Regions from separate parts of the Streptomyces sp. NPDC098789 genome, predicted to be linked through region 3. Evidence: riboswitches for the same ligand, from Rfam matches in the RefSeq annotation. Region 3 holds a riboswitch; each other region holds the start of a gene.

What was found. Region 3 has a riboswitch for cyclic di-AMP ahead of ACIQWR_RS14850 (LysM peptidoglycan-binding domain-containing M23 family metallopeptidase). Riboswitches for the same ligand answer to the same signal wherever they lie in the genome.
Region 1: it holds a riboswitch for cyclic di-AMP, as region 3 does, so the genes downstream of both, ACIQWR_RS30725 (M23 family metallopeptidase) here and ACIQWR_RS14850 (LysM peptidoglycan-binding domain-containing M23 family metallopeptidase) in region 3, are expected to answer to the same signal.
Region 2: it holds a riboswitch for cyclic di-AMP, as region 3 does, so the genes downstream of both, ACIQWR_RS35250 (transglycosylase family protein) here and ACIQWR_RS14850 (LysM peptidoglycan-binding domain-containing M23 family metallopeptidase) in region 3, are expected to answer to the same signal.
Region 4: it holds a riboswitch for cyclic di-AMP, as region 3 does, so the genes downstream of both, ACIQWR_RS11820 (transglycosylase SLT domain-containing protein) here and ACIQWR_RS14850 (LysM peptidoglycan-binding domain-containing M23 family metallopeptidase) in region 3, are expected to answer to the same signal.

What each region holds. Positions count from the first base shown of each region.
Region 1 is NZ_JBIWAJ010000018.1:34,990-40,383, forward strand. It holds gene ACIQWR_RS30710 (GNAT family N-acetyltransferase) at 1-72, opposite strand, end outside; gene ACIQWR_RS30715 (HPr family phosphocarrier protein) at 340-621, shown strand; gene ACIQWR_RS30720 (GntR family transcriptional regulator) at 789-1,454, opposite strand; gene ACIQWR_RS30725 (M23 family metallopeptidase) at 1,643-2,446, opposite strand; cyclic di-AMP (ydaO/yuaA leader) riboswitch at 2,459-2,615, opposite strand; gene ACIQWR_RS30730 (M16 family metallopeptidase) at 2,850-4,217, opposite strand; gene ACIQWR_RS30735 (pitrilysin family protein) at 4,238-5,394, opposite strand, start outside.
Region 2 is NZ_JBIWAJ010000024.1:84,664-90,057, reverse strand. It holds gene ACIQWR_RS35260 (cytochrome P450) at 1-309, shown strand, start outside; gene ACIQWR_RS35255 (transglycosylase family protein) at 446-1,480, shown strand; cyclic di-AMP (ydaO/yuaA leader) riboswitch at 1,754-1,926, shown strand; gene ACIQWR_RS35250 (transglycosylase family protein) at 1,929-2,636, shown strand; gene eno (phosphopyruvate hydratase) at 2,973-4,259, shown strand; gene ACIQWR_RS35240 (septum formation initiator family protein) at 4,389-4,871, shown strand; gene ACIQWR_RS35235 (DUF501 domain-containing protein) at 4,914-5,394, shown strand, end outside.
Region 3 is NZ_JBIWAJ010000006.1:52,812-58,205, forward strand. It holds gene ACIQWR_RS14840 (MBL fold metallo-hydrolase) at 1-874, opposite strand, end outside; gene ACIQWR_RS14845 (SGNH/GDSL hydrolase family protein) at 1,046-1,909, opposite strand; gene ACIQWR_RS14850 (LysM peptidoglycan-binding domain-containing M23 family metallopeptidase) at 2,088-3,119, opposite strand; cyclic di-AMP (ydaO/yuaA leader) riboswitch at 3,124-3,293, opposite strand; gene ACIQWR_RS14855 (tyrosine-protein phosphatase) at 3,613-4,416, shown strand; gene ACIQWR_RS14860 (aspartate aminotransferase family protein) at 4,439-5,394, opposite strand, start outside.
Region 4 is NZ_JBIWAJ010000004.1:381,585-386,978, reverse strand. It holds gene ACIQWR_RS11825 (hypothetical protein) at 1-1,278, shown strand, start outside; gene ACIQWR_RS11820 (transglycosylase SLT domain-containing protein) at 1,272-2,090, opposite strand; cyclic di-AMP (ydaO/yuaA leader) riboswitch at 2,095-2,341, opposite strand; gene ACIQWR_RS11815 (dihydrodipicolinate synthase family protein) at 2,627-3,673, opposite strand; gene ACIQWR_RS11810 (LysR substrate-binding domain-containing protein) at 3,745-4,722, shown strand; gene ACIQWR_RS11805 (S-(hydroxymethyl)mycothiol dehydrogenase) at 4,808-5,394, shown strand, end outside.

The DNA.
Region 1 (5,394 bases), on a different contig from region 3:
GGTGCCGCCGTCGCGCAGCACGACGTCCGCTTCCCAGTGGGCCGGGTACGAGGGGTCCGACGCGGTGGTCATGGGGCCACCCTAGGGCCTGTCCCGGACGGACGGGGGGCGGGCGGCGGGCGGGCCGGCGCCGGGGGTGCGCCGAGGGTCGGCCGGGGGGTGCGCCGAGGGCGCATCGGCCGGGCCGGGTGTGCGCGGCGCATTAGGCGGGCCGGGGCAAATCAGTGCAAGCTGGGGAGGGTCGAACGGCAGGCTGATTGGGGTCGAAGGTCGGCCGGAGCATTCGGAGTGCCGTGAGAGACTGGTCTAGACAACCGTAAGAACCTGAAGGGCATCACCATGGCAGAGCGCCGCGTCAACGTCGGCTGGGCCGAGGGCCTGCACGCTCGTCCCGCCTCGATCTTCGTCCGGGCGACGACCGCTTCCGGCGTCCCGGTGACGATCTCCAAGGCCGACGGCAACCCGGTCAACGCCGCGTCCATGCTCGCGGTTCTGGGCCTGGGCGCCCAGGGCGGCGAGGAGATCATCCTCGCGTCCGACGCCGAGGGTGCGGACGCCGCGCTCGACCGCCTGGCGAAGCTGGTCGCCGAGGGTCTCGAGGAGCTCCCCGAGACCGTCTGACCCCCGGGTCCGACCCCACGCACCACACACGGCGGAGCCGTGGCCCCCGCATTCCGGGAGCCACGGCTCCGCTGCTTTTCCGCAGGGTGCGGAATTCTCCGTACCGGAAATAGCGGGCGGTAATCGACCGCAGGAATATCCTCACCGCCCTTCCTATACGGGAATTGTTAAAGCCGGCCGCTCGCCGTGTTTACGGCAGGTTGCGAAGTCCTCACGCGCAGCCGGTGCGCCCCCGCCGCCCGACCGGCGTGCGCCGCGGTGAGCGCACGCGCCCGCTCCGCGTCGCCGCGCGCCACCGCGTCCACGATCGCACCGTGCTCCGCCCAGGAGTCCACGGGCCGCGCCGCGACGTCCACGGCGTACATCCAAGTGATCTTGTGCCGCATCTGGGTCAGCAGCGCGATCAGCCCGGGGCTGTCGGAGGCCTGGGTGAGCGTCTCGTGGAACCACCCCCCGAGCGCCCGCAGATCCTCCCCCTGCCCCCTCCTGGCCCGTTCCTGGCCCAGCCTGACCAGCCCGCGCAGCACCTTGAGGTGCGCCTCGCTGCGCCGCCGGGCGGCCCGGGCCGCCGCGAGGGGCTCCAGCAGCGTCCGGACCTCCAGGAGGTCGGCCGCCTCCTGCGCGGTCGGCTCGGCCACGCAGGCGCCCGCGTGCCGGCGCGTGGTGACGAAGCCCTCGGACTCCAGGGTGCGCAGGGCCTCGCGGACAGGGACGCGGGAGACTCCGTAGCGGCGGGCGAGCAGCTCCTCGGTGAGCCGTGCGCCCGGGCCGAAGACCCCGGAGACGATGTCGTCGCGGATCGCCGTACATACCGCGTGCGCGGGAATTCGCAAGACCGGACCTCCACCGAATGCCGTTTCCGCAGATTCCATTTCGCGACTCTATTGCAACACGCGATATTTTCCGAGGACGGGCGGAAATGAGCGGCCGGTGGACGATCCCCGTCGCGCGCGCCGCCGCACGACACGAAGGCCCCGGCTCGGGGAGCCGGGGCCTTCGGGGAGCTGCTGTGCGGGCGGGGTCAGATCGCGACGCCGCGGGCCCGCAGGTAGGTCAGCGGGTTGATGTCCGAGCCGTAGGACGGGCCGGTGCGGGCCTCGAAGTGCAGGTGCGCGCCGCTGACGTTGCCGGTGTCGCCCGACAGGCCGATCTGCTGCCCGGCGGTGACCTGCTCGCCGGCCGAGACGCTCAGGCTGGAGAGGTGCGCGTACTGGGTGTACGTACCGTCGTTGTGCTTGATGACGATGTTGTTGCCGTACGCGCCGCCGTTGCCGGCCTCGACGATGACGCCCGCACCCACGGCGCGGACGACGTTGCCGACGCCCGCGTGGAAGTCGATGCCGGTGTGGCTGCCGGAGGACCACATGCTGCCGCCCGCACCGTACTGGGTGCTGACGTACGAGCCCTCGATCGGCATCACGAAGGTGTTGAGGCGCTTGCGCTCCTCTTCACGGTCCGCGCGCTCCTTGGCCTCGCGCTCGGCCTTCGCCTTCGCCTCGGCCAGGCGGCGGGCCTCGGAGGCCTTCGTCTTGGCCTCGGCCTCGGCCTGCGCCTTGAGGGCGGCGGTGTCGGCGGCGTTGCGCTGGGCGTCGGCCTGCGCCTCGATGTCGCCGGCGAGGTCGTCGGCGACGACGACGGCCTTCATGCCGGAGTCCTGGGGAATGCTGCTGCTGTGGTTGTCCGCGGCGAAGGCCGGGGCAGCGAGGGAGGCCGCGACGCCGGTGGCGGCGAGGGCGGCTATACCGGCGACGCCTGCGGTCTTCCGGCTCAGACGGCTGGAACCACGGTGCTTGCCGGAGGAGGCACGACTGCTGCCGAACGCCATGAAGGGGTTGATCCTTTCCTTCCCTCTCGCCTACCGGGTTAGCTGACGGGTTCGGAGCAGGAAGGTCTCCTACGGGCCCCCTCTTACGAGGTGGTCCGATTCACCCCAGGGACTGTGGGTCCCCGGCTCCCCAGGCTCGCGCCTGACGGGGACTCGGCGATCGCTGTCCGGTGCCGCGAGTGCGGCTGTGACAACTGACGGACAGCACGGCCGACGCTAGGCGGATCATCAGGCAATCACCAAACACACGAGCCCCATTGTTACCTACGTCACGCGACATAGAAGCAACCTCTCCACCAAACGGACAAAAGGGGTTCCGGTGGACGAGCCACCGAAACCCCTTGCGGGACGCCGTCAGTTCACGTCCCGTTCGTCCCCTTCGGCCTGTTAGGCCCCTGCGAACTCAGTTGGCGACGACGCTCACGTCGCCGATGCCGAGCGCGCGCACCGGTGCCTCGATCTGGGCGGCGTCACCGACCAGCACCGTGACGAGCCGGTCCACCGGGAAGGCGTTGACGACGGCCGAGGTGGCCTCCACCGTGCCCGTCTCGGCCAGCCGCGCGTACAACTGCGCCTGGTAGTCGTCCGGCAGCTCCTGCTCGACCTGGTCGGCCAGGGTGCCGGCGACGGACGCGGCCGTCTCGAACTTGAGCGGCGCCACGCCCACCAGGTTCTGCACCGCCACGTCGCGCTCGGCGTCGGTCAGTCCGCCCTCGGCGAGGGTGCGCAGCACCTTCCAGAGGTCGTCCAGCGCGGGACCCGTGTTCGGGGTGTCCACCGAACCGCTGATGGCGAGCATCGACGCGCCGGTGCCGTCCGCGGTCGACCGCAGCACCTGCCCGAAGGCGCGCACGCCGTAGGTGTAGCCCTTCTCCTCGCGCAGGACCTTGTCCAGACGGGAGGTCAGGGTGCCGCCCAGGCAGTACGTGCCCAACACCTGGGCCGCCCAGACCCGGTCGTGCCGGTCCCCGCCGATCCGCCCGATCAGCAGCTGCGTCTGGACCGCGCCCGGCCGGTCCACGATGACCACGCGGCCGGTGTCGTCCGCGGTGATCGCGGGCACCGGGAGCGGCTCGGCGGCGGTGCCCGTCCAGGTGCCCAGGGTGTCCGCCAGGACGGCGTCGAGGTCGATGCCGGTCAGGTCGCCGACCACCACCGCGGTGGCCGTCGCCGGGCGCACGTGGGCCTCGTAGAAGGCGCGCACGGCCGCCGCGTCGATCCGGGCCACCGTCTCCTCGGTGCCCTGGCGCGGGCGGGACATCCGCAGCGTGGCCGGGAACAGCTCATGGGAGAGCTGCTTGGCGGCCCGGCGCTGCGGGTTGGCCAGCTCGTGCGGGATCTCGTCGAGCCGGTTGCGCACCAGGCGGTCGACCTCGCTGTCCGCGAAGGCGGGGGCGCGCAGCGCCTCGGCGAGCAGCGACAGGGCCTTGGCCAGCCGGGAGGCCGGGACCTCCAGGGAGACCCGGATGCCGGGGTGGTCGGCGTGCGCGTCGAGGGTGGCGCCGCAGCGCTCCAGCTCGGCCGCGAACTCCTCGGCGGAGTGCTTGTCGGTGCCCTCGGAGAACGCGCGGGCCATCAGGGTGGCCACGCCGTCCAGGCCGGCCGGTTCGGCGTCCAGCGGGGCCGCGAGGTTGATCTCGACGGCCACCACCTGCTGGCCGGGGCGGTGGCACCGCAGCACGGTCAGGCCGGTGGCCAGCGCGCCGCGCTCGGGGGCCGGGAAGGCCCACGGCTGTGCCTCGCCGGGCTGCGGCTGGGGGTGGAAGGTCATCGTGACGGCTGCGGTGTCGCTCACTGCTCCGCCCCTTCGGTCTCGTCGTTCTCGGCGGCTTCCTCGGCGTCTTCGGCCGCGAGCGGCTCGTAGACGAGCACCGCGCGGTTGTCCGGGCGCAGTCGGGCCGCGGCCACGGCCTGCACCTCCTCGGCGGTGATGTCGAGGACGCGGCCGACGGCGGTGAGCGCCAGCTGCGGGTCGCCGAAGAGCACCGCGAAGCGGCACAGTTCGTCGGCGCGGCCGGCCACCGTGCTCAGCCGGTCCAGCCATTCGCGCTCCAGCTGGGCCTGCGCGCGCTCCATCTCCTCGGCCGTCGGGCCCTCGGCGGCGAACCGCGCGAGCTCCTCGTCGACGGCGGCCTCGATGTCGGGCACCTCGACCCCGCCGGAGGTCTTGACGTCCAGCCAGCCGAGCGAGGGGGCGCCGGCCAGGCGCAGCATGCCGAATCCGGCCGCCACGGCGCTCTGGTCGCGGCGGACCAGGCGGTTGTGCAGCCGGGAGGACTCGCCGCCGCCCAGGATGGTCAGGGCCACGTCGGCCGCGTCGCAGTCGCGGGTGCCGTCGTGCGGGAGGCGGTAGGCGGCCATCAGCGCGCGGGCCGGGACCTGCTCGACGATCTCCTCGCGCAGCTGGCCGCCCATGGTGTCGGGCAGCGAGCCGTCGCGCGGCGGCTGCTTGCCGTCGTGCGCGGGGATGGTGCCGAAGTACTTCTCGACCCAGGCCAGCGTCTGCTCGGGGTCGATGTCCCCGACGACCGACAGCACCGCGTTGTTGGGCGCGTAGTAGGTGCGGAAGAAGGTCCGCGCGTCCTCCAGGGAGGCCGCGTCCAGGTCGGCCATCGAGCCGATCGGGGTGTGGTGGTACGGGTGGCCCTCGGGGTAGGCGAGCGCGGTCAGCCGCTCGAACGCCGTGCCGTAGGGGACGTTGTCGTAGCGCTGGCGGCGCTCGTTCTTGACGACGTCGCGCTGGTTCTCCATCGACTCGTCGTCCAGGGCGGCCAGCAGCGAGCCCATCCGGTCCGCCTCCAGCCACAGCGCGAGTTCGAGCTGGTGGGTCGGCATCGTCTCGAAATAGTTGGTGCGCTCGAAGCTGGTGGTGCCGTTGAGCGAACCGCCCGCGCCCTGCACCAGCTCGAAGTGGCCGTTCCCGGACACGCTCTTCGAACCCTGGAACA
Region 2 (5,394 bases), on a different contig from region 3:
GATCCGGTGCTCGTCGTGCTCGCGGCGGCCGACCGCGACCCCGCGCGGTTCGACGATCCGGACGTCTTGGACCTCTCGCGGAGCGACAACCAGCACCTCGGATACGGACACGGCATCCATTACTGCATCGGCGCTCCGCTGGCCCGGTTGGAGGGTCAGACGGCCCTCGCGACTTTGCTGACGCGTCTGCCGGATCTGGAACTCGCCGTTCCCCCCGAGGAGCTGCGCTGGCGCGGCGGACTGATCATGCGTGGCCTGCGCACGCTTCCCGTCAGGTTCACAACCCCAAACGTTCCGGAAGCGGAATGACCCGTCCCGGGCGCCCCAGCTGACCCATCGTCAACTCTGTGACCTTGACGTGATCTGCGCATCATCGACTTGTGACAAGCGTTCGAACCGGGCTAGGTTCGCGTCGCCCCCGCCGCCACGCGAAAGGTCCACCCTCATGCGTTCCGGGAACGGCCGCCACAGACGCCCCCGTCAGGTCCCCGCACTTGTCGTCACCGCCGGAGTCGCAGGCTCCGCACTCGCCCTACCGCTGTTCGCCGCCTCCGGCGCGAGCGCGGCCGAGACCACCACCTGGGACTCGGTGGCCGAGTGCGAGAGCGGTGGGACCTGGAGCGCCGACTTCGGCAGCGGGTCCTACGGCGGACTCCAGCTCACCCTGGACCAGTGGAAGAACGCGGGCGGGCTGGAGTTCGCGGCGCGCCCCGACCTGGCCAGCCGCTCGCAGCAGATCACCATCGCCGAGCGGGTGCTCGCCGCGCAGGGGCCGACGGCCTGGCCGCTCTGCGGTGAGTCCTCCGGTCTCACCCGCGGCGGCCCGGCCGCCACGGTCGACCCGGGGACTCCCGGACGTTCCGGTTCCGTCGCGCCGACCCCCGTGCGACCCGAGGGATCCGCGCCCGGCTCGCTCGCCGGCGCGCCGGCCCCGGCGGCCACGCCGACCTCGACCGGGCACATCCCGGGAGCCACCGCCGCGCCCGGCGCGCCCGGTGACTTCGCGTCGATGCCGCAGTCCCCGCTGACGTCCGTACTGCCCGTCATGCCGGACCCGGCTCCGGTTTCCGGCGGCCCGGGTGCCCCGACGGGGTCGACCGGCACGCCCACCCCGTCCGTGCCCGGCGGTTCGACGGCCCCCACCGGTCCGACGACGTCCCCGTCCAACACCGCGGTGCCCACGGCCCCGACGCCCTCCACGACCCCGTCGACCGCCGGCTCGGCCGCCGTTCCGCAGGGCGAAACGGCCGGAGCCGGTGGAAAGCACCGCGGAACGCCCGCCGCAGAGGCGCCCGTCGGCTCCGGCGCCGCGTCCGCGCCGTCGTACACGGTGAAGGCCGGCGACAATCTGACGGACATTGCGAAGGCCGAAGGAGTCGAGGGTGGCTGGAATGCCCTTTACACGGCCAATCAGCAGGTCATCGGGCATGACGCCGACCTGATCACTCCCGGGCAGAATCTCGATCTAAGCCAGAAATAGGGGCACTTCGGGCGCGAAGATCGCCAGGTATGTCCCTTTCGTGCAAATGAGACATGCATCTCTTCCGTTCAACTGGCGTGTCCTGTTCGGTGACTGCCCCAAACCCCGCTCCCACCTGGGCAAACACCCGCCCCGAGAGCGCAAGTAGGGGCCGTTTCTCCCCGATGTCCCTCGTTGAACATCGGGGAGAGACCTGTCTACCTTCTGAATCGCTCGCCACCGCGGGCTCCTTCGACCGCATCGCCGAATCCTGCCGGCGGACGGAGGGAACACGTCGCGCAAGCGCCGAAGGCAGGAGCGGGGGAACCAAGGTAAGTGCCGGAACCGGCCATTGAGAGATGGTCACGGAACCGGCTTGGGGTTAAGCCGCGCACCTCGGTGCGCGACCGGGCAACTCATCCGCCCGAACCCGACAGCTCACTTCGCAGGCGTCGGTGAGGAGAAAACCATGCTGCTTTCCGGCAAGGGCAAGCACCGTCGCGCCTCCAAGGCCACCCGTGTCGTCACCCTCGTCGGTGTCGCCGGTGTCGCCGTGGCGGCTCCGCTGATGACCGCCGGCGCCGCGAGCGCCGCGACCGCCTCCCAGTGGGACGCCGTCGCCGCGTGCGAGTCCGGTGGCAACTGGTCCATCAACACGGGCAACGGCTACTACGGCGGCGTGCAGTTCTCGTCCTCCACGTGGGCCGCGTACGGCGGCAAGGCGTACGCCTCGCAGGCGAACCAGGCCACCAAGGCGCAGCAGATAGCCATCGCCGAGAAGGTCCTCAAGGGCCAGGGCAAGGGCGCGTGGCCGTCCTGTGGCGTGGGCCTGTCGAACTCCGCCTACAACGGCGGCTCGGCCGAGACCCCCAAGCAGACCAAGCCGGAGAAGAAGGTCGAGAAGAAGGCCGAGCCGAAGCAGGAGACCAAGCGCCCCGAGGCCCCGGTCACCCGCTCCGAGCGCGCCGAGACCCCGGCCCCCACCAAGGCCGCTCCGTCGACCCAGGCCCCCAAGACGGGTACCGGCTCGTACGAGATCAAGTCGGGTGACACCCTCGGCACCATCGCCCAGGCGAACGGCGTCAAGGGCGGCTGGCAGAAGCTGCACGAGCTGAACAAGGACACCGTCCCGGACGCCGACCTGATCTTCCCGGGTCAGAAGCTGAAGCTCAGCTGAATCCTGCGGTGACACCGCGCCGCAACACCGCGCGGTACCACTGCCTGTGACCCTGCGCGGTACGTCCGCGCGGACTTCGCGGTACGCATAATTCGCCATCGCCCGACGCGTCTCCCCCCACGCGCCGGGCGGTGGCGTTCGTGCAGGCGGGGACGATCCTTCGGCATTCCGCCGACCCTTCCGTATGTCCCGTAAGAGGGGTATTCAGACCCTTTTTCGTCCCACGGAGCGGTTGCTCGGCTGGCCGAGTGCCCAGAGCCGGTTAGGCTCTAGGCGGCAAGGCCATCCCACGGCCTGACACGCCACCGCACACCCAGCGTCACATCCCAGAAGGAGATGCTCGTGCCGTCCATCGACGTCGTCGTAGCCCGGGAAATCCTGGACTCCCGAGGCAATCCCACGGTCGAGGTCGAGGTTGGCCTCGACGACGGCAGCACCGGCCGTGCTGCAGTTCCGTCCGGCGCCTCCACCGGTGCATTCGAGGCCATCGAGCTTCGTGACGGTGACCCCAACCGCTACCTCGGCAAGGGCGTCGAGAAGGCCGTCCTCGCCGTGATCGAGCAGATCGGCCCGGAGCTCGTCGGCTACGACGCCACCGAGCAGCGCCTGATCGACCAGGCCATGTTCGACCTGGACGGCACCGACAACAAGGGCTCCCTGGGCGCCAACGCGATCCTCGGCGTCTCCCTGGCCGTGGCCCACGCCGCGTCCGAGGCCTCGGACCTCCCGCTCTTCCGCTACCTCGGCGGCCCGAACGCGCACCTGCTGCCCGTTCCGATGATGAACATCCTCAACGGTGGGTCGCACGCCGACTCCAACGTCGACATCCAGGAGTTCATGATCGCGCCGATCGGCGCGGAGTCCTTCTCCGAGGCCCTGCGCTGGGGCGCCGAGGTCTACCACACCCTCAAGAAGGTCCTGCACACCAAGGGCCTCTCCACGGGTCTGGGCGACGAGGGCGGCTTCGCCCCGAACCTGGAGTCCAACCGCGCCGCGCTCGACCTCATCGTCGAGGCCATCAAGCAGGCCGGCTACGTCCCGGGCAAGGACATCGCGCTGGCGCTCGACGTCGCCGCGTCCGAGTTCTACAAGGACGGCAAGTACGAGTTCGAGGGCCAGTCCCGCTCGGCCGCCGAGATGACCGAGTACTACGAGGAGCTCGTCTCCGCGTACCCGATGGTCTCCATCGAGGACCCGCTGTACGAGGACGACTGGGCCGGCTGGAAGGTCCTCACGGACAAGCTGGGCGCCAAGGTCCAGATCGTCGGCGACGACCTCTTCGTCACCAACCCGGAGCGCCTCGCCCGCGGCATCGAAGAGGGCTCGGCGAACGCCCTGCTCGTGAAGGTGAACCAGATCGGTTCGCTGACCGAGACCCTGGACGCCGTCGAGATGGCCCAGCGCAACGGCTTCAAGTGCATGATGTCGCACCGCTCCGGCGAGACCGAGGACGTCACCATCGCCGACCTCGCGGTCGCCGTGAACTGCGGCCAGATCAAGACCGGCGCCCCGGCCCGCTCGGACCGCGTCGCCAAGTACAACCAGCTGCTGCGCATCGAGGAGATCCTCGACGACGCCGCCGTGTACGCGGGCCGCTCCGCCTTCCCGCGCTTCAAGGGCTGATCACTTCACCTTCGGCTTCCGCGGGGTTCATCCCCGCGGGGCCCGACAGCCTCCGTACGTCCCCGCGCTCGGTCCCGTACCGTGTGCGGGGACGTATTGCTGTGTGCGGGTACAGGGGAGGCGGAGTCAATGGCCGGGAACCGGGATCGGTTCTCCACCTTCTCGACCGCGACCAGGCTCAAGCAGCTGGGCGAGCGGACCGCGGCCCACGTGTACCGCTCGCAGTCACGGCGCCAGGTCCGGCGCAGCAGGCTGACCGGCCGGGCCGCGCTGCTGGTGCTCGTCCTCTGTACGCTGGTCGTCGCCCTCGCCTATCCGATGCGCCAGTACGTCTCCCAGCGCTCGGAGATCTCGGACCAGCAGCAGGCCGCCGACCGGGCGCGCAAGCGGCTGGACGAACTCCGCGACGAGAAGGCCCGCTGGCAGGACCGCGCGTACGCGGAGCAGCAGGCGCGCAGGCACCTGCACTACGTGCGCCCCGGGGAGATCGGCTTCACCATGGTCGACTCGGAGGCCGCGGAGCACCGCCGCACCGGTACGGCGACGGCCGACCGGCCCTGGTACTCGAACGTCTGGGACGGCATCGACAAGGCCGACCGGCCCGCCGACTGACGTTCACCGACCGACCTCTCAACTGAAAGACGCATCCCAGGCATGCAGACGCCCCCGCCCCAGACCGCACGGATCGAGCCGACGGACACGGACATCGTCGCGTTCGAGCAGCAGCTCGGCCGCCCGCCGCGCGGACTGCGCGCCATCGCGCACCGCTGTCCCTGCGGGCAGCCCGACGTGGTCGAGACCGCCCCGCGACTGCCCGACGGCACGCCGTTCCCCACGCTGTACTACTTGACCTGCCCGAAGGCCGCCGGTGCCATCGGCACGCTGGAGGCCAACGGCGTGATGAAGGAGATGCAGGCCCGGCTCGCCACCGACCCGGAGCTGGCCGCGGCCTACCGGGCCGCGCACGAGGACTACATCACCCGGCGCGACGCCATCGAGGTGCTGGAGGGCTTCCCGAGCGCGGGCGGCATGCCCGACCGGGTCAAGTGCCTGCACGTGCTGGTGGGCCACTCGCTGGCCGCGGGCCCCGGTGTGAACCCGTTCGGCGACGAGGCCCTGGCGATGCTGCCCGAGT
Region 3 (5,394 bases):
GCGGGGCGCCGCCCTGGAGGTCGAGGTGGGCCGTCATGCCCTCCTCCGGGGTCATGTGGATGTCCGGCCAGTACTCCGAGTAGGCGCCGATCTGGATCATCGTCGCGTCGAAGGGGCCGTGCGCGGCGCCGATCTCCTTGAAGCCGGGGAAGTAGCCCGTGTCACCGCTGTGGAAGATCCGGTGCGCGTCGCCCGCGACGACCCAGGACGCCCACAGCGTGTACTGCTGGTTGCGCAGACCGCGCCCGCAGAAGTGCCGGGCCGGGGTGGCGGTCAGCGACAGGCCGGCGACCTTGGTGGTCTCGTTCCAGTCCAGTTCGCGCAGCCGGTCGGCCGGGACGCCCCAGTGCTCCAGGTGCGCGCCGACGCCGAGCGGGACCGCGAAGACCGTGTCCGTACGGGCGAGCGCCTTGATCGTCGGCAGGTCGAGGTGGTCGTAGTGGTCGTGCGAGATGACCACGACGTCGACCGGCCCGAGCGCGGCCAGCGGAACCGGCACGGGGTGCAGTCGCTTGGGCCCGGCGAAGGGGAAGGGAGAGCACCGCTCGCCCCACACCGGATCGAACAGCACCCGGCGGCCGTCGATCTCCGCGAGGACGCTGGAGTGCCCCATCCAGGTCAGTCGCAGGCCGCTGACCGGCGGCTTCGCCAGGTCGGCCAGCGTGGTCGGATGCACCGGGACCGGCGCGCCGGGATTGCGCCGGACGCGCTGCTCCTTGTGGAAATAGATCTTGGCGAATTCCAGCATCGAGCCGGAGGGCCTGGTCCTGGCCCCGACGGGATTCTGGAAGACGCCGTCGGCGAAGTTCGGCGAGCGCAGGATCCGCTCCAGCCGAGCGCCGGACGGATCCGCGCCGAAGGCTTCGGGCCGCATGGCGCGCAGCCGTGGACGCAAGGGACGGGAGCCGGGGCCGGAGCCGGTCAAGGCGCCTCCAGAGAGGAAGTGGGCAGGGCGGGTCGTACGTGCTACCACCATGCCAACGCGCACCGGCCCCGAAGGATTCCGCTTCCCGCCCGTCGGCCTCCTGTCCCCCGCCCGGCCCCGTTACAGCGGCAGGAGGTCCGGCCGCTTCGCCTCCATGTGGTCACCGGAGGACTCGCCGCGCAGGCGCCGGCCGATCCACGGCACGAGGTACTCCCGCGCCCATTGGATGTTGTCCCGGGTCACCTCGGCCGAGCCGCGCGGCTGCTGCGGGGGCCACGGCTGGTCCGGGTCGGCGGGCACCTCCAGCCCCAGCACCTGGGCGGCGCGCAGCGCGACCCGGGTGTGCCCCTCGGGCGAGAGGTGCAGCCGGTCGTCGTCCCAAGCCCGCCGGTCCTGGACGGACTTCAGCGACCAGAGGTCCAGCACCGGGCATTCGTACCGGTCGGCGATGGACCGCACGTGCGCCGAGTACGTCGCCACCTTGCCGCGGATGTGCTTGAGCACCGGCACGTCGCGGGTGTCGAAGCCGGTGGTGATCATCACCTGGCCGACGGACCCGACGAGGTCGGCCAGGGCCGCCTCGAACCGCTCCGCCACGTCATCGGGGTCGCTCCCGGGCCGGATGATGTCGTTGCCCCCGGCGCAGAAGGTGACCAGGTCGGGCGCCAGTTCCTTGGCCCGCGGCACCTGCTCCGCCACGATCTGGTCCAGGAGCTTGCCCCGCACGGCGAGGTTGGCGTACCGGAAGTCGTGCTCGTCGCGCTGATCGGCCAGGAGCACCGCGAGCCGGTCGGCCCAGCCCACGAAGATCTCCCCCGGGCCCGGGTCCCCCACGCCCTCGGTGAAGCTGTCCCCGATCGCCGCGTACGAGCCGATGCCCTGGAGCGCCGCCTCCAGTGTCGTCGCGTTCGTGTTCGTGTTCGTGTTCGTCGTCTTCGTCGTCTTCGTCGTCGTCTTTGTCGTCATCGCTGTCGTCGCTGCCACGAGAAGACATCCTTCACCCCAGGCCGTGACCTACGCCACCGTAGCCACCCCTTGACGGACCGTGATCTATACCACCCGGCGGGTAAGGAATAAGTCAGCCCCCTGTCAGGTACATGAAAGAGGGGCCGGGACCCCCCTCGGGTCCCGGCCCCTCCTCGTGCCGAACGGCGCTCGCCGGTCAGACGTTCACGCCCTTCGAGCGGAGGTAGGCCAGCGGGTCGACGTCCGTGCCGTAGCCGGCGCCCGTGCGGATCTCGAAGTGCAGGTGCGGGCCGGTGACGTTGCCCGTGGCACCGGACAGGCCGATGCTCTGGCCCGCGCCGACGCTCTGGCCGACCGACACCGACAGCTGGGACAGGTGGCCGTACTGCGAGTAGCGGCCGTCCGCGTGCCGGATGACGACCTCGTTGCCGTACGCGCCGCCCCAACCCGCGGAGACCACGGTGCCCGCGCCGACCGCGCGGACGGTGGTGCCGGTGCCCACGGCGAAGTCGACACCGGTGTGGTGACCGCTGGACCACATGCTGCCGCTCACCCCGTACCGGGTGGTGATGGAGGCGGAGACCGGAGCGACGAAGCCGGAGGCCGAGGCGGTGCCCGAACCGGAGCCCTTGCCCGTACCGCTACCGCTACCGCTACCGGTGCCCTGCGCGGGCTTGCCGCTCGCGCCCTCGTCGCTCGTACCCTCGTCGCTCGCGCTCTCGTCGCTCGCGGCCTCGTCCGACCCTTCGTCCGATCCCGCGTCCGCCGCCGGAGCGGACTCCTCGGCCGGAGCGGACTCCTCGGCCGCGGTCGCGGCCGGGGTCTGCTCCTGCTGCTGCGCCCGCGCCCCCAGGGTCAGCTTCAGCCCCGGGTGGATCAGCGACGGGTCGGCGCCGACGGCCTCGCGGTTGTCCGCGTACACCTGCTGCCAGCCGCCGCTCAGGTGCCGCTCCGCGGCGATCTTCGAGAGGTAGTCGCCCGGAACCACGGTGTAGACCGAGGACGTCAGCGGCGCGGCGGCCGGCGCCTGGGCCGGGATCACCTGGGTCGCGACAGCGGTGGCCGGGCCGGCCGTCGTAGCGGTCGCGGCCGTCGAGCCGGTCGCGGCGTGCGCGCCGGTGGCACCCATCAGCGGCAGCGCGAGCGCCGCGCTCCCGGTGCCCGCGACGACGAGTCCGCGGGCTATCGGGCTGGACTTCGGGCGGCGGTGCTTTCCCTTTGCGGGCATGGCGAATTCCTCTCCGTCGCCTGCGAGGTGAGCTGTCGGGTTCGGACTGGAGATGTCCGGCCGTACGCGTACGGCTTCACCCCGAGCCGTCCGGAGGAAAAGATCCATTCCGGTGACGGCGGCTTACCTGGTTCCCCCGCTCCTGCCGGGCGTGTGGATCGTCGGGTGCGGTTTCGGATGGTGGCAGGATTAGGCGGTCCATCCGGGTCGACGCGAAGGTATTCCGTCCGGCCCCCCGGAACAAGCCGCGAATTCCCCGCAGGAAAGGCCCGGGTGAGGGATCGACGGAATTCCGGTCACCCTCCGTCGAATCCGCCGCGACAACGGCCGCCCCCACAAGGCAATTCGACTTTCGTGATCACACACTCACGGTGACCGTATGATCCTGCTCACGGGGGCGATCCGATCTCCCCGTCCCTTGTGGCAAGTTGCGCTCAACTAGTGTAATTCGGACATGCCGCGACGATACGGAGGAGTCACCGTGACCCAGCAGATGCCCCAGGCCCCGTCCACGGAGCCGGAGCTGACCGGAGTGCGCAACTTCCGTGACGTGGGCGGGCTCCCGACCACGGACGGACGGAGGGTCAGAGCAGGACAGGTCTTCCGAAGCGGACATCTGGCACATGCCACCGAAACCGATACGGAATTCCTCGCTTCGCTCGGGCTGCACACCATCTTCGACTTCCGCAACGCCGCGGACCACGCGCTCGAAGGCCCGGACGTCGAGCTGCCCGGGGTCCGCAACGTCAACCTCCCGCTCTCCGACCCGGCGGACGGTACGGAGTTCTGGCGGATGGTGCGCGACGGCGACCTCGGCCAGCTGCGCCAGGTCCTCGGCGAGGGCAAGGCCGCGCTGCGGATGGCCAACTCCTACCGGGAGATCGTCACGAACCGCACCGCGGAGCACCGCCAGGTCGTCCAGTCGCTCGTCCAGGACCAGGTGCCGGTGCTGATGCACTGCGCGGCCGGGAAGGACCGGGCCGGCCTGTCGATCGCGGTCACCCTGCTCGCGCTCGGCGTCGAGCGCGAGGCGATCGTGGCGGACTACCTGGAGTCGAACGCCCCGCACCGGCGCTACAAGGTGCGCCGCAACAGCGAGTCCGCCGAGGCCCGCTCCCCCGAGGTGATGGAGCTGCTCGCCCCGCTGTTCGACGCGCGCGCCGAGTACCTGCTCGCGGCCTTCGACACCCTGGAGGAGATCTGGGGCAGCACCGACCGCTACCTCGCCGAGGGCCTCGGGCTCACGCCCGAGACCCTCGACCGGCTGCGCGACCACTACCTCGAATCACCGGCCTGACCGGCCTGGCGGGGCCGGGCCGTCAGCGGTTCGCGACGGCCTGCTTGACCAGGGTCCTGCCGAAGTCCCACATCAAGGAGCCCCCGCCGTGGGCGTCGTCCATGACCTCCCGGAAGGCGCCCACGAAGCGGTCCACGTCCGCCTCGTCCACGATCAGCGGCGGGATCAGCTTGATCACCTCCAGGTGATCGCCGGAGACCTGGGTCAGGATCCGGTGCTTCTGGAGCAGCGGTACGACGACCATCTGCGCGAAGAGCCCCTTGCGGGCGGCCTGGAGCATGGTCCACCGGCTGCGCAGCCCGAGCGAGGACGGGCGACCGAACTCGATGCCGATCATCAGCCCCCGGCCGCGCACCTCGTGCAGCAGCTCGTACTCGTCCACCATCGCCGCGAGCCGCCCGCGCAGCAGGTCGCCCATGGCGCGGGCGTTCGCCACCACCGACTCGTTCTCCATGACGGAGAGCACCGCGAGCCCGGCCGCCATCGCCTGCGCGTTGGCACCGAAGCTGGCCGAGTGCACGAGCACCCGGTCCATGGACGAGTAGACCTTCTTGAAGATCCAGTCCTTGCCCAGGGTCGCCCCGACCGGCACGTAGCCGCCCGACAGCGCCTTGGCCACGCAGACCAGGTCCGGCTCCACCCCCGGGTCGTGCTGGTAGGCGTAGAACTGCCCGGTCCGGCCGAGGCCGGTCTGCACCTCGTCCGCGATGAGCAGCGCCTTGTGCCGGTGCAGCAGCTCCTGCGCGGCGCGCAGGAAGCCGGGCGGGGCCTGGAGGACCCCCTTGCCCTGGATCGGCTCGACGACGAAGGCGGCCACGTCGCCGCGCGCCAGCTCGCGCTCCAGGGCCGCCAGATCCCCGAGCGCGATCTTCGTGTCGGGCAGCAGGGGGGCAAACCCGTCCCGGAAGCCCGCCTCCCCGTTCACCGACAGCGCGCCGGTGGTGAGCCCGTGGAAGGCGTGGTCGCAGTACAGGATCC
Region 4 (5,394 bases), on a different contig from region 3:
CTGCCGCACGCCGAGGCGGCCGCCCTCCGGGTGGTCCGCGGGCTGCGCGCCGCCCGTGACCGCAGCGCCGCCCAGCGGCTGACCGAGCTGACGGAGGCCTTCCGCGAGCTGTTGCACACCGCGGCGCTCCCGTCCCCCGGAGGCTCCCGGCGCGCCTACCGGTCCGGCGGCAGCCTGCGCGTGTACGGACTCTGCCGGGAGCCCGTCCTCTCGGCCACCGGACACGCGGGGGTGGTCACGCACCTCGTCGACGCCGATGGCGACCGGTTCACCCTCGCCGACGTCCGCCCCGGCGGGATCGGCCGGGCCCGGGGCGCCGCGAGCGCCTCCGTGTCCCTCGGCGGCGCCGTCCTCGACCACGCCGGCCTGGCCCGGGGCGCACTGCACGTGGTCGGGGCGACCGTGTCCGCCGACGGCCGTCTCGGGTCGGGCCGGGGCGTGCGGGCGACGCCGCTGCGCGGGATCGACTGGAGCGAGGGACCGGCCGCCGCGCTCTTCGCCCGCCCGGCGGCCGAGGCCGTGGCGCGGCTCCTGGCCGACCCGGCCGCCGACCCGGGCCTGCTCGGGTGCGACGTGCTGGTGGTGGCCGCGGCCGGCGACCGGCTGCTGGTCCGGGAGCTGTCGTCCGACGGCGCGGTACGTCCCGACGCGCCGCTGATCGCCCTGGTCCCCGCCCACCCGCATCCGGACCTGGCGCACACCGCGAACCTCCGCCGCCTGGCCGACCGCCCCGGGCTGGCGCTGCGCGTGCTCGGCCGCCCCGACCCGGACCGGAGCGCGACCCTGCGCCCGCTGGCCGTCGGTCCGGTGCCGGGGTCGGCGTACACCCTGCGGCTGCCACCGCAGTGGCTGGGCCGGGCCGACCTCGGCTACGACCTGCTCCAGGGGTCCCACCTCCCGGCCGGGGCCGACGCACCCGAACCGGCCGACGTAGGGGACCGGGAGCCGGCGGCGGACGCGCTGGGCGGGTCACCGCTGTGGCGGGTGCGGCGGCTGTTGGAATCCGGGGTCGCGGGGGGCCGTCGCGCGGTGGCGGAGGCGGCCCGCGGTGAGTTCGCGCCGAACGGCGGCCGGGGGCCGCTGCGTCGGGCCGGCTTCGCGGGGGCCGAGGAGCTGGCCGCCGCGCTGGCCGCCGAGGCCGACCGGCGGCCCCGGGACGTCTTCGGTCGTCTCCTCGATCCCGGCGCCGACCGCTACGCGTGGGCCTGGTTGGCCGCGGCCACCCATCTGCACGCCGCGCGGCGGTCGTTGGTGGCCGCGTCCTGGTCCGCTCAGTAGGCGCCGTTCACGTTGTCGATCGATCCGTAGCGGTCGGCGGCGTAGTTGCAGGCGGCGGTGATGTTCGCGACCGGGTCGTAGGAGTCGGTCGCGGTACCGGGCACGTGGTACGCCCGGAAGGTGGGGTCGATGACCTGGAGGAGGCCCTTCGAGGGGATGCCCGCCGCGGCGTTGGAGTCCCAGTTGTTGATGGCGAGGGGATTGCCCGAGGACTCGCGCAGGACGTTGCGGCGAATTCCGTCGTAGGTCCCCGGAATTCCGTGCTGGGCCATGATGTCCAGCGACTGCCGGATCCAGCCGTCGAGGTTGTTGGCGTACAGGGTCGTGGCCCGCACGGAACGGTCGGCCCGTGCGGGGGTGGCCCCCGCATCGCGCCCGGCCGCCGGGGTCGTTGCGGTCTTCGTCGCCGAACCAGCCTTGGCGGAAACCGCCTTCGCCGCGCCGCCGAGCGTCAGCTCGGTCCCCGGCCGGATCACCGACGGGTCGTTGCCGATCGCCGCACGGTTGTCCGCGTAGAGCTTCTTCCAGCCGCCGCTCACGGAATGCGATTGGGCGATCGTGGAAAGGGTGTCGCCCGCGACCACGGAATAGGTGGTGGACGCCGCGGCCCGCACGGAGAGCGCGGGAGCGGTGGCGGCGACGGGCGCCGCGACGGCGGGGGCCGCGGCCGGGGCGGCGGCCGGCTGTGCGGCATCGGCGCCGGAGGCGCTGATCAGGGGGAGGGCGAGTGCCATGCCGCCGGTACCCGCGACGGCGAGGAGGCGGGCGAGGGGGCTGGTCTTGGGACGGCGGTGCTTGCCCGATGCGGACATGGCGAATTCCTCTCCGTCGCCTGCGAGGTGAGCTGTCGGGTTCGGACGGGAGCTGTCCGGCCGCACCGTGACGCGGCTCGCCCGCGGTCATGCCCGAGGCATGACGAGGACGTGCGTGTCAGCGGTGCGACTTCACCCCGAGCCGGGCCGGACTCTGAGTCCGGACCAGCGGCCTACCTGGTTCCCCCGCTCCTGCCGTACATGAGTGGGATGGGTTCCCGGGTAGCGGCAGGATTCGGCGTTCCACCCGGATTGCGGTGACCGTAGAGGAGAGAAGAGGAGTGGAACAAGGGCTTGAATTCCGCGCAGTGATCGGCATATCGGAAACGGCCGGGAAATTGATCTCGTCCCGGCGGGTCGGGAAATCCCGCATTTCTTTGCGGCGCCCGGAATCCAGCCTTCCGCTACCCCCGCGGGGGTGGCCGCGAAGGCCGCTCCCGCGTGACTGACGTCACCGGCGAGCGGCCCGTACGGCATTCAAGGGCAAATCGCCCATTCATGCTTCTTGGGGATTTCTTGCGGGGGTGCGAGCCCGCCTACGCGGTGCGGTCCGCCAGCCGCTCCGGTTCCGCCCCTTCCGCCAGCTCCGTCAGCTCCGCCAGCTCTTCCAGCCTGCGCAGCGTCTCCCGCACCGAGGCGGCGCCGGCGGGCAGCAGCGGCAGCCGCACGTCGGGGGTCGGAATGCGCCCCTGCGCGTGCAGCACCCCCTTCAGGACCACCGGATTCGGCTCGGCGAACACCGCCGCCGACAGCCGGGCCAGGGCGTGCCCCAGTGCCCGCGCGCCGGACACGTCGCCCGTCCGCCAGGCCCGCACGAGCGCGGCGAAACGCTCCGTGGCCAGATGCGCCGAGGCCAGGATCGCGCCGCCCGCCCCGAGGGCGAGCAGCGGCGAGGCGTAGGCGTCGTCGCCCGCCAGGACCGTGAACCCGTCCGGCAGCTCGCCCAGCAGCTCCACCGTGTCCTGGTCGATGCCGCCCACCGCGTACTTGACCCCCGCGACCCCGGGCAGCGCCCCGAGGGCCCGCAGCGCCCCGGCGTCCAGCGGCTGACCGGTCCGGTAGGGGATGTGGTAGACGACCAGCGGTACGGGAGCGACCTCCGCGAGCCGCTCGAAGTGCGCCAGCACCCCCGCCGCCGAGGGCCGCACGAAGGACGGCACGGTCACCAGCGCGGCCCCCACCTCGGGCCACCGCCGCAGCCCCGCCAGCGCGACCTCGCTCGCCCGCGTGCTGCTGCCCCCCGCGCCGACGCTCAGGAACGCCCCGCGCTCGCGGCAGACCCGTGCGCACACCTCGGTCACCGCGTCCCGCTCCGCCGCGTCGAGGGAGGCGGTCTCGCCGGTGGTGCCGAGGGCGGTGATGCCGGTGGCGCCCGCCGCGAGCACCTCGTGGGCGAGCGACTCCAGGGCGTCCAGGGCGACCGCGCCGGACGCGTCGAAGGGGGTGACGAGCGGGACGTGCAGCCCCTCCAGCCCGTGGAGGCCGGGGAGCGGGGGAGGAGTGGGGAGAGTCGGGAGGGTCGGGAGGGTGGGGAGCGCGGAGGTGTCGCTCCGGGCCGTGTCCTGTGTGGTGTTCTGCGCCATGGGTCGAGGGTGGCCCGCCCCCGAGCCCCGGGTCCAGTTCGCATTTCCGTCCCAACCCGTAAGCTGAGCCGATGCTCGACGTACGCCGCCTGCGCCTGCTGCGCGAACTCGCCCGCCGCGGCACCATCGCCGCCGTCGCCGAGGCGCTGGCCTTCAGCCCCTCGGCCGTCTCCCAACAGCTCTCCGTCCTCGAACGCGAGGCGGGCCTGCCGCTCCTGGAGCGCACCGGCCGCCGGGTCCGGCTCACCCCCGCCGGCCAGCACCTGGTCGGGCACGCGGAAGCGGTGCTGGAGCGCCTGGAACGGGCCGAGGCGGACCTCGCCGAGGCCCGCGACGGGCTGGCGGGAGCCCTGCGGGTCGGCGCCTTCCCGACCGCGACCCGGGCCATCGTCCCCGCCGCCCTCGTCACCCTCGCCCGGCGCCATCCGGCCCTGGAGGCGATGGTGTCCGAAACCGACCCCGCCGCCGTCGCGCACGCCCTGCGGGCCGGTGACCTGGACGTGGCGCTGGTCCACGAGTACGACTTCGTGCCCGCGCCCGTCGAACCGGGCCTGGAGACCGAGCCGCTGTGTCGGGAGGCGATGTACCTCGCGGAGCCGACCCCGCCGCCCGGCTCCGCGGCCCCGGACCTCGCCCTCGGCCAGGGCGTCGCGCTGCGCGCCCACCGCGACGCGCCCTGGATCACCGCGACCCCGGGAACCCTCTGCCACGCCATGACCGTGCGCGCCTGCCAGGCCGCCGGGTTCAGTCCGCGGGAGCGCCACCGCGTGGACGAGTTCGCGACCGTGCTCGCCCTGGTCGCGGCGGGGCAGGGGGTGGCCGTCGTACCGCAGCTCGGCGTGGCCGGATCCGCCGCGCCGGGGGCGGGGGCGGAAGCGGGTGCGCCGAGGGTGCCCGGGGTGCGCCTCACCCGGCTGCCGATGGAGCGGCGCACGAAGATCGCCTTCCGGAGCGGGGCCGCGGCGCACCCGGCCGTGGCCGCCTTCGCCGCCGCGCTGCGCGAGGCCGTACCGCCGGAGCTCGCGCCGTCGGCGCGGCCGGAAACGTGACACAACTCCCGCACCGGGCCACCCGCGCATGCCCCGCCGTGTACGTTCGCGGTACGGCACGGATCACACGAGAACGGGGTACGACGTGACGCATCGCGTACGAGGGGTCATCGCACGGAGCAAGGGCGCACCGGTGGAGATGGCGACGATCCTCGTGCCCGACCCGGGACCCGGCGAGGCCCTCGTCAAGGTCCAGGCCTGCGGGGTCTGCCACACCGACCTGCACTACCGCGAGGGCGGCATCAACGACGAGTTCCCCTTCCTCCTCGGCCACGAGGCGGCGGGTGTGGTCGAGGCCGTCGGCCCCGACGTCACCGACGTCGCACCCGGCGATTTCGTCATCCTCAACTGGCGTGCGGTGTGCGGTAATTGCCGCGCCTGCAAGCGCGGACGCCCGTGGTACTGCTTCGACACGCACAACGCGACCCAGTCCATGACCCTGGAGGACGGCACCCCGCTCTCCCCGGCCCTGGGCATCGGCGCCTTCGCCGAGAAGACCCTGGTCGCCGCCGGACAGTGCACCAAGGTCGACCCGGCCGCCTCGGCCGCCGCCGCCGGACTGCTGGGCTGCGGGGTGATGGCGGGCCTCGGCGCGGCCCTCAACACGGGCAACGTCGGCCGCGGCGACTCGGTGGCCGTCATCGGCTGCGGGGGAGTGGGCAACGCGGCCGT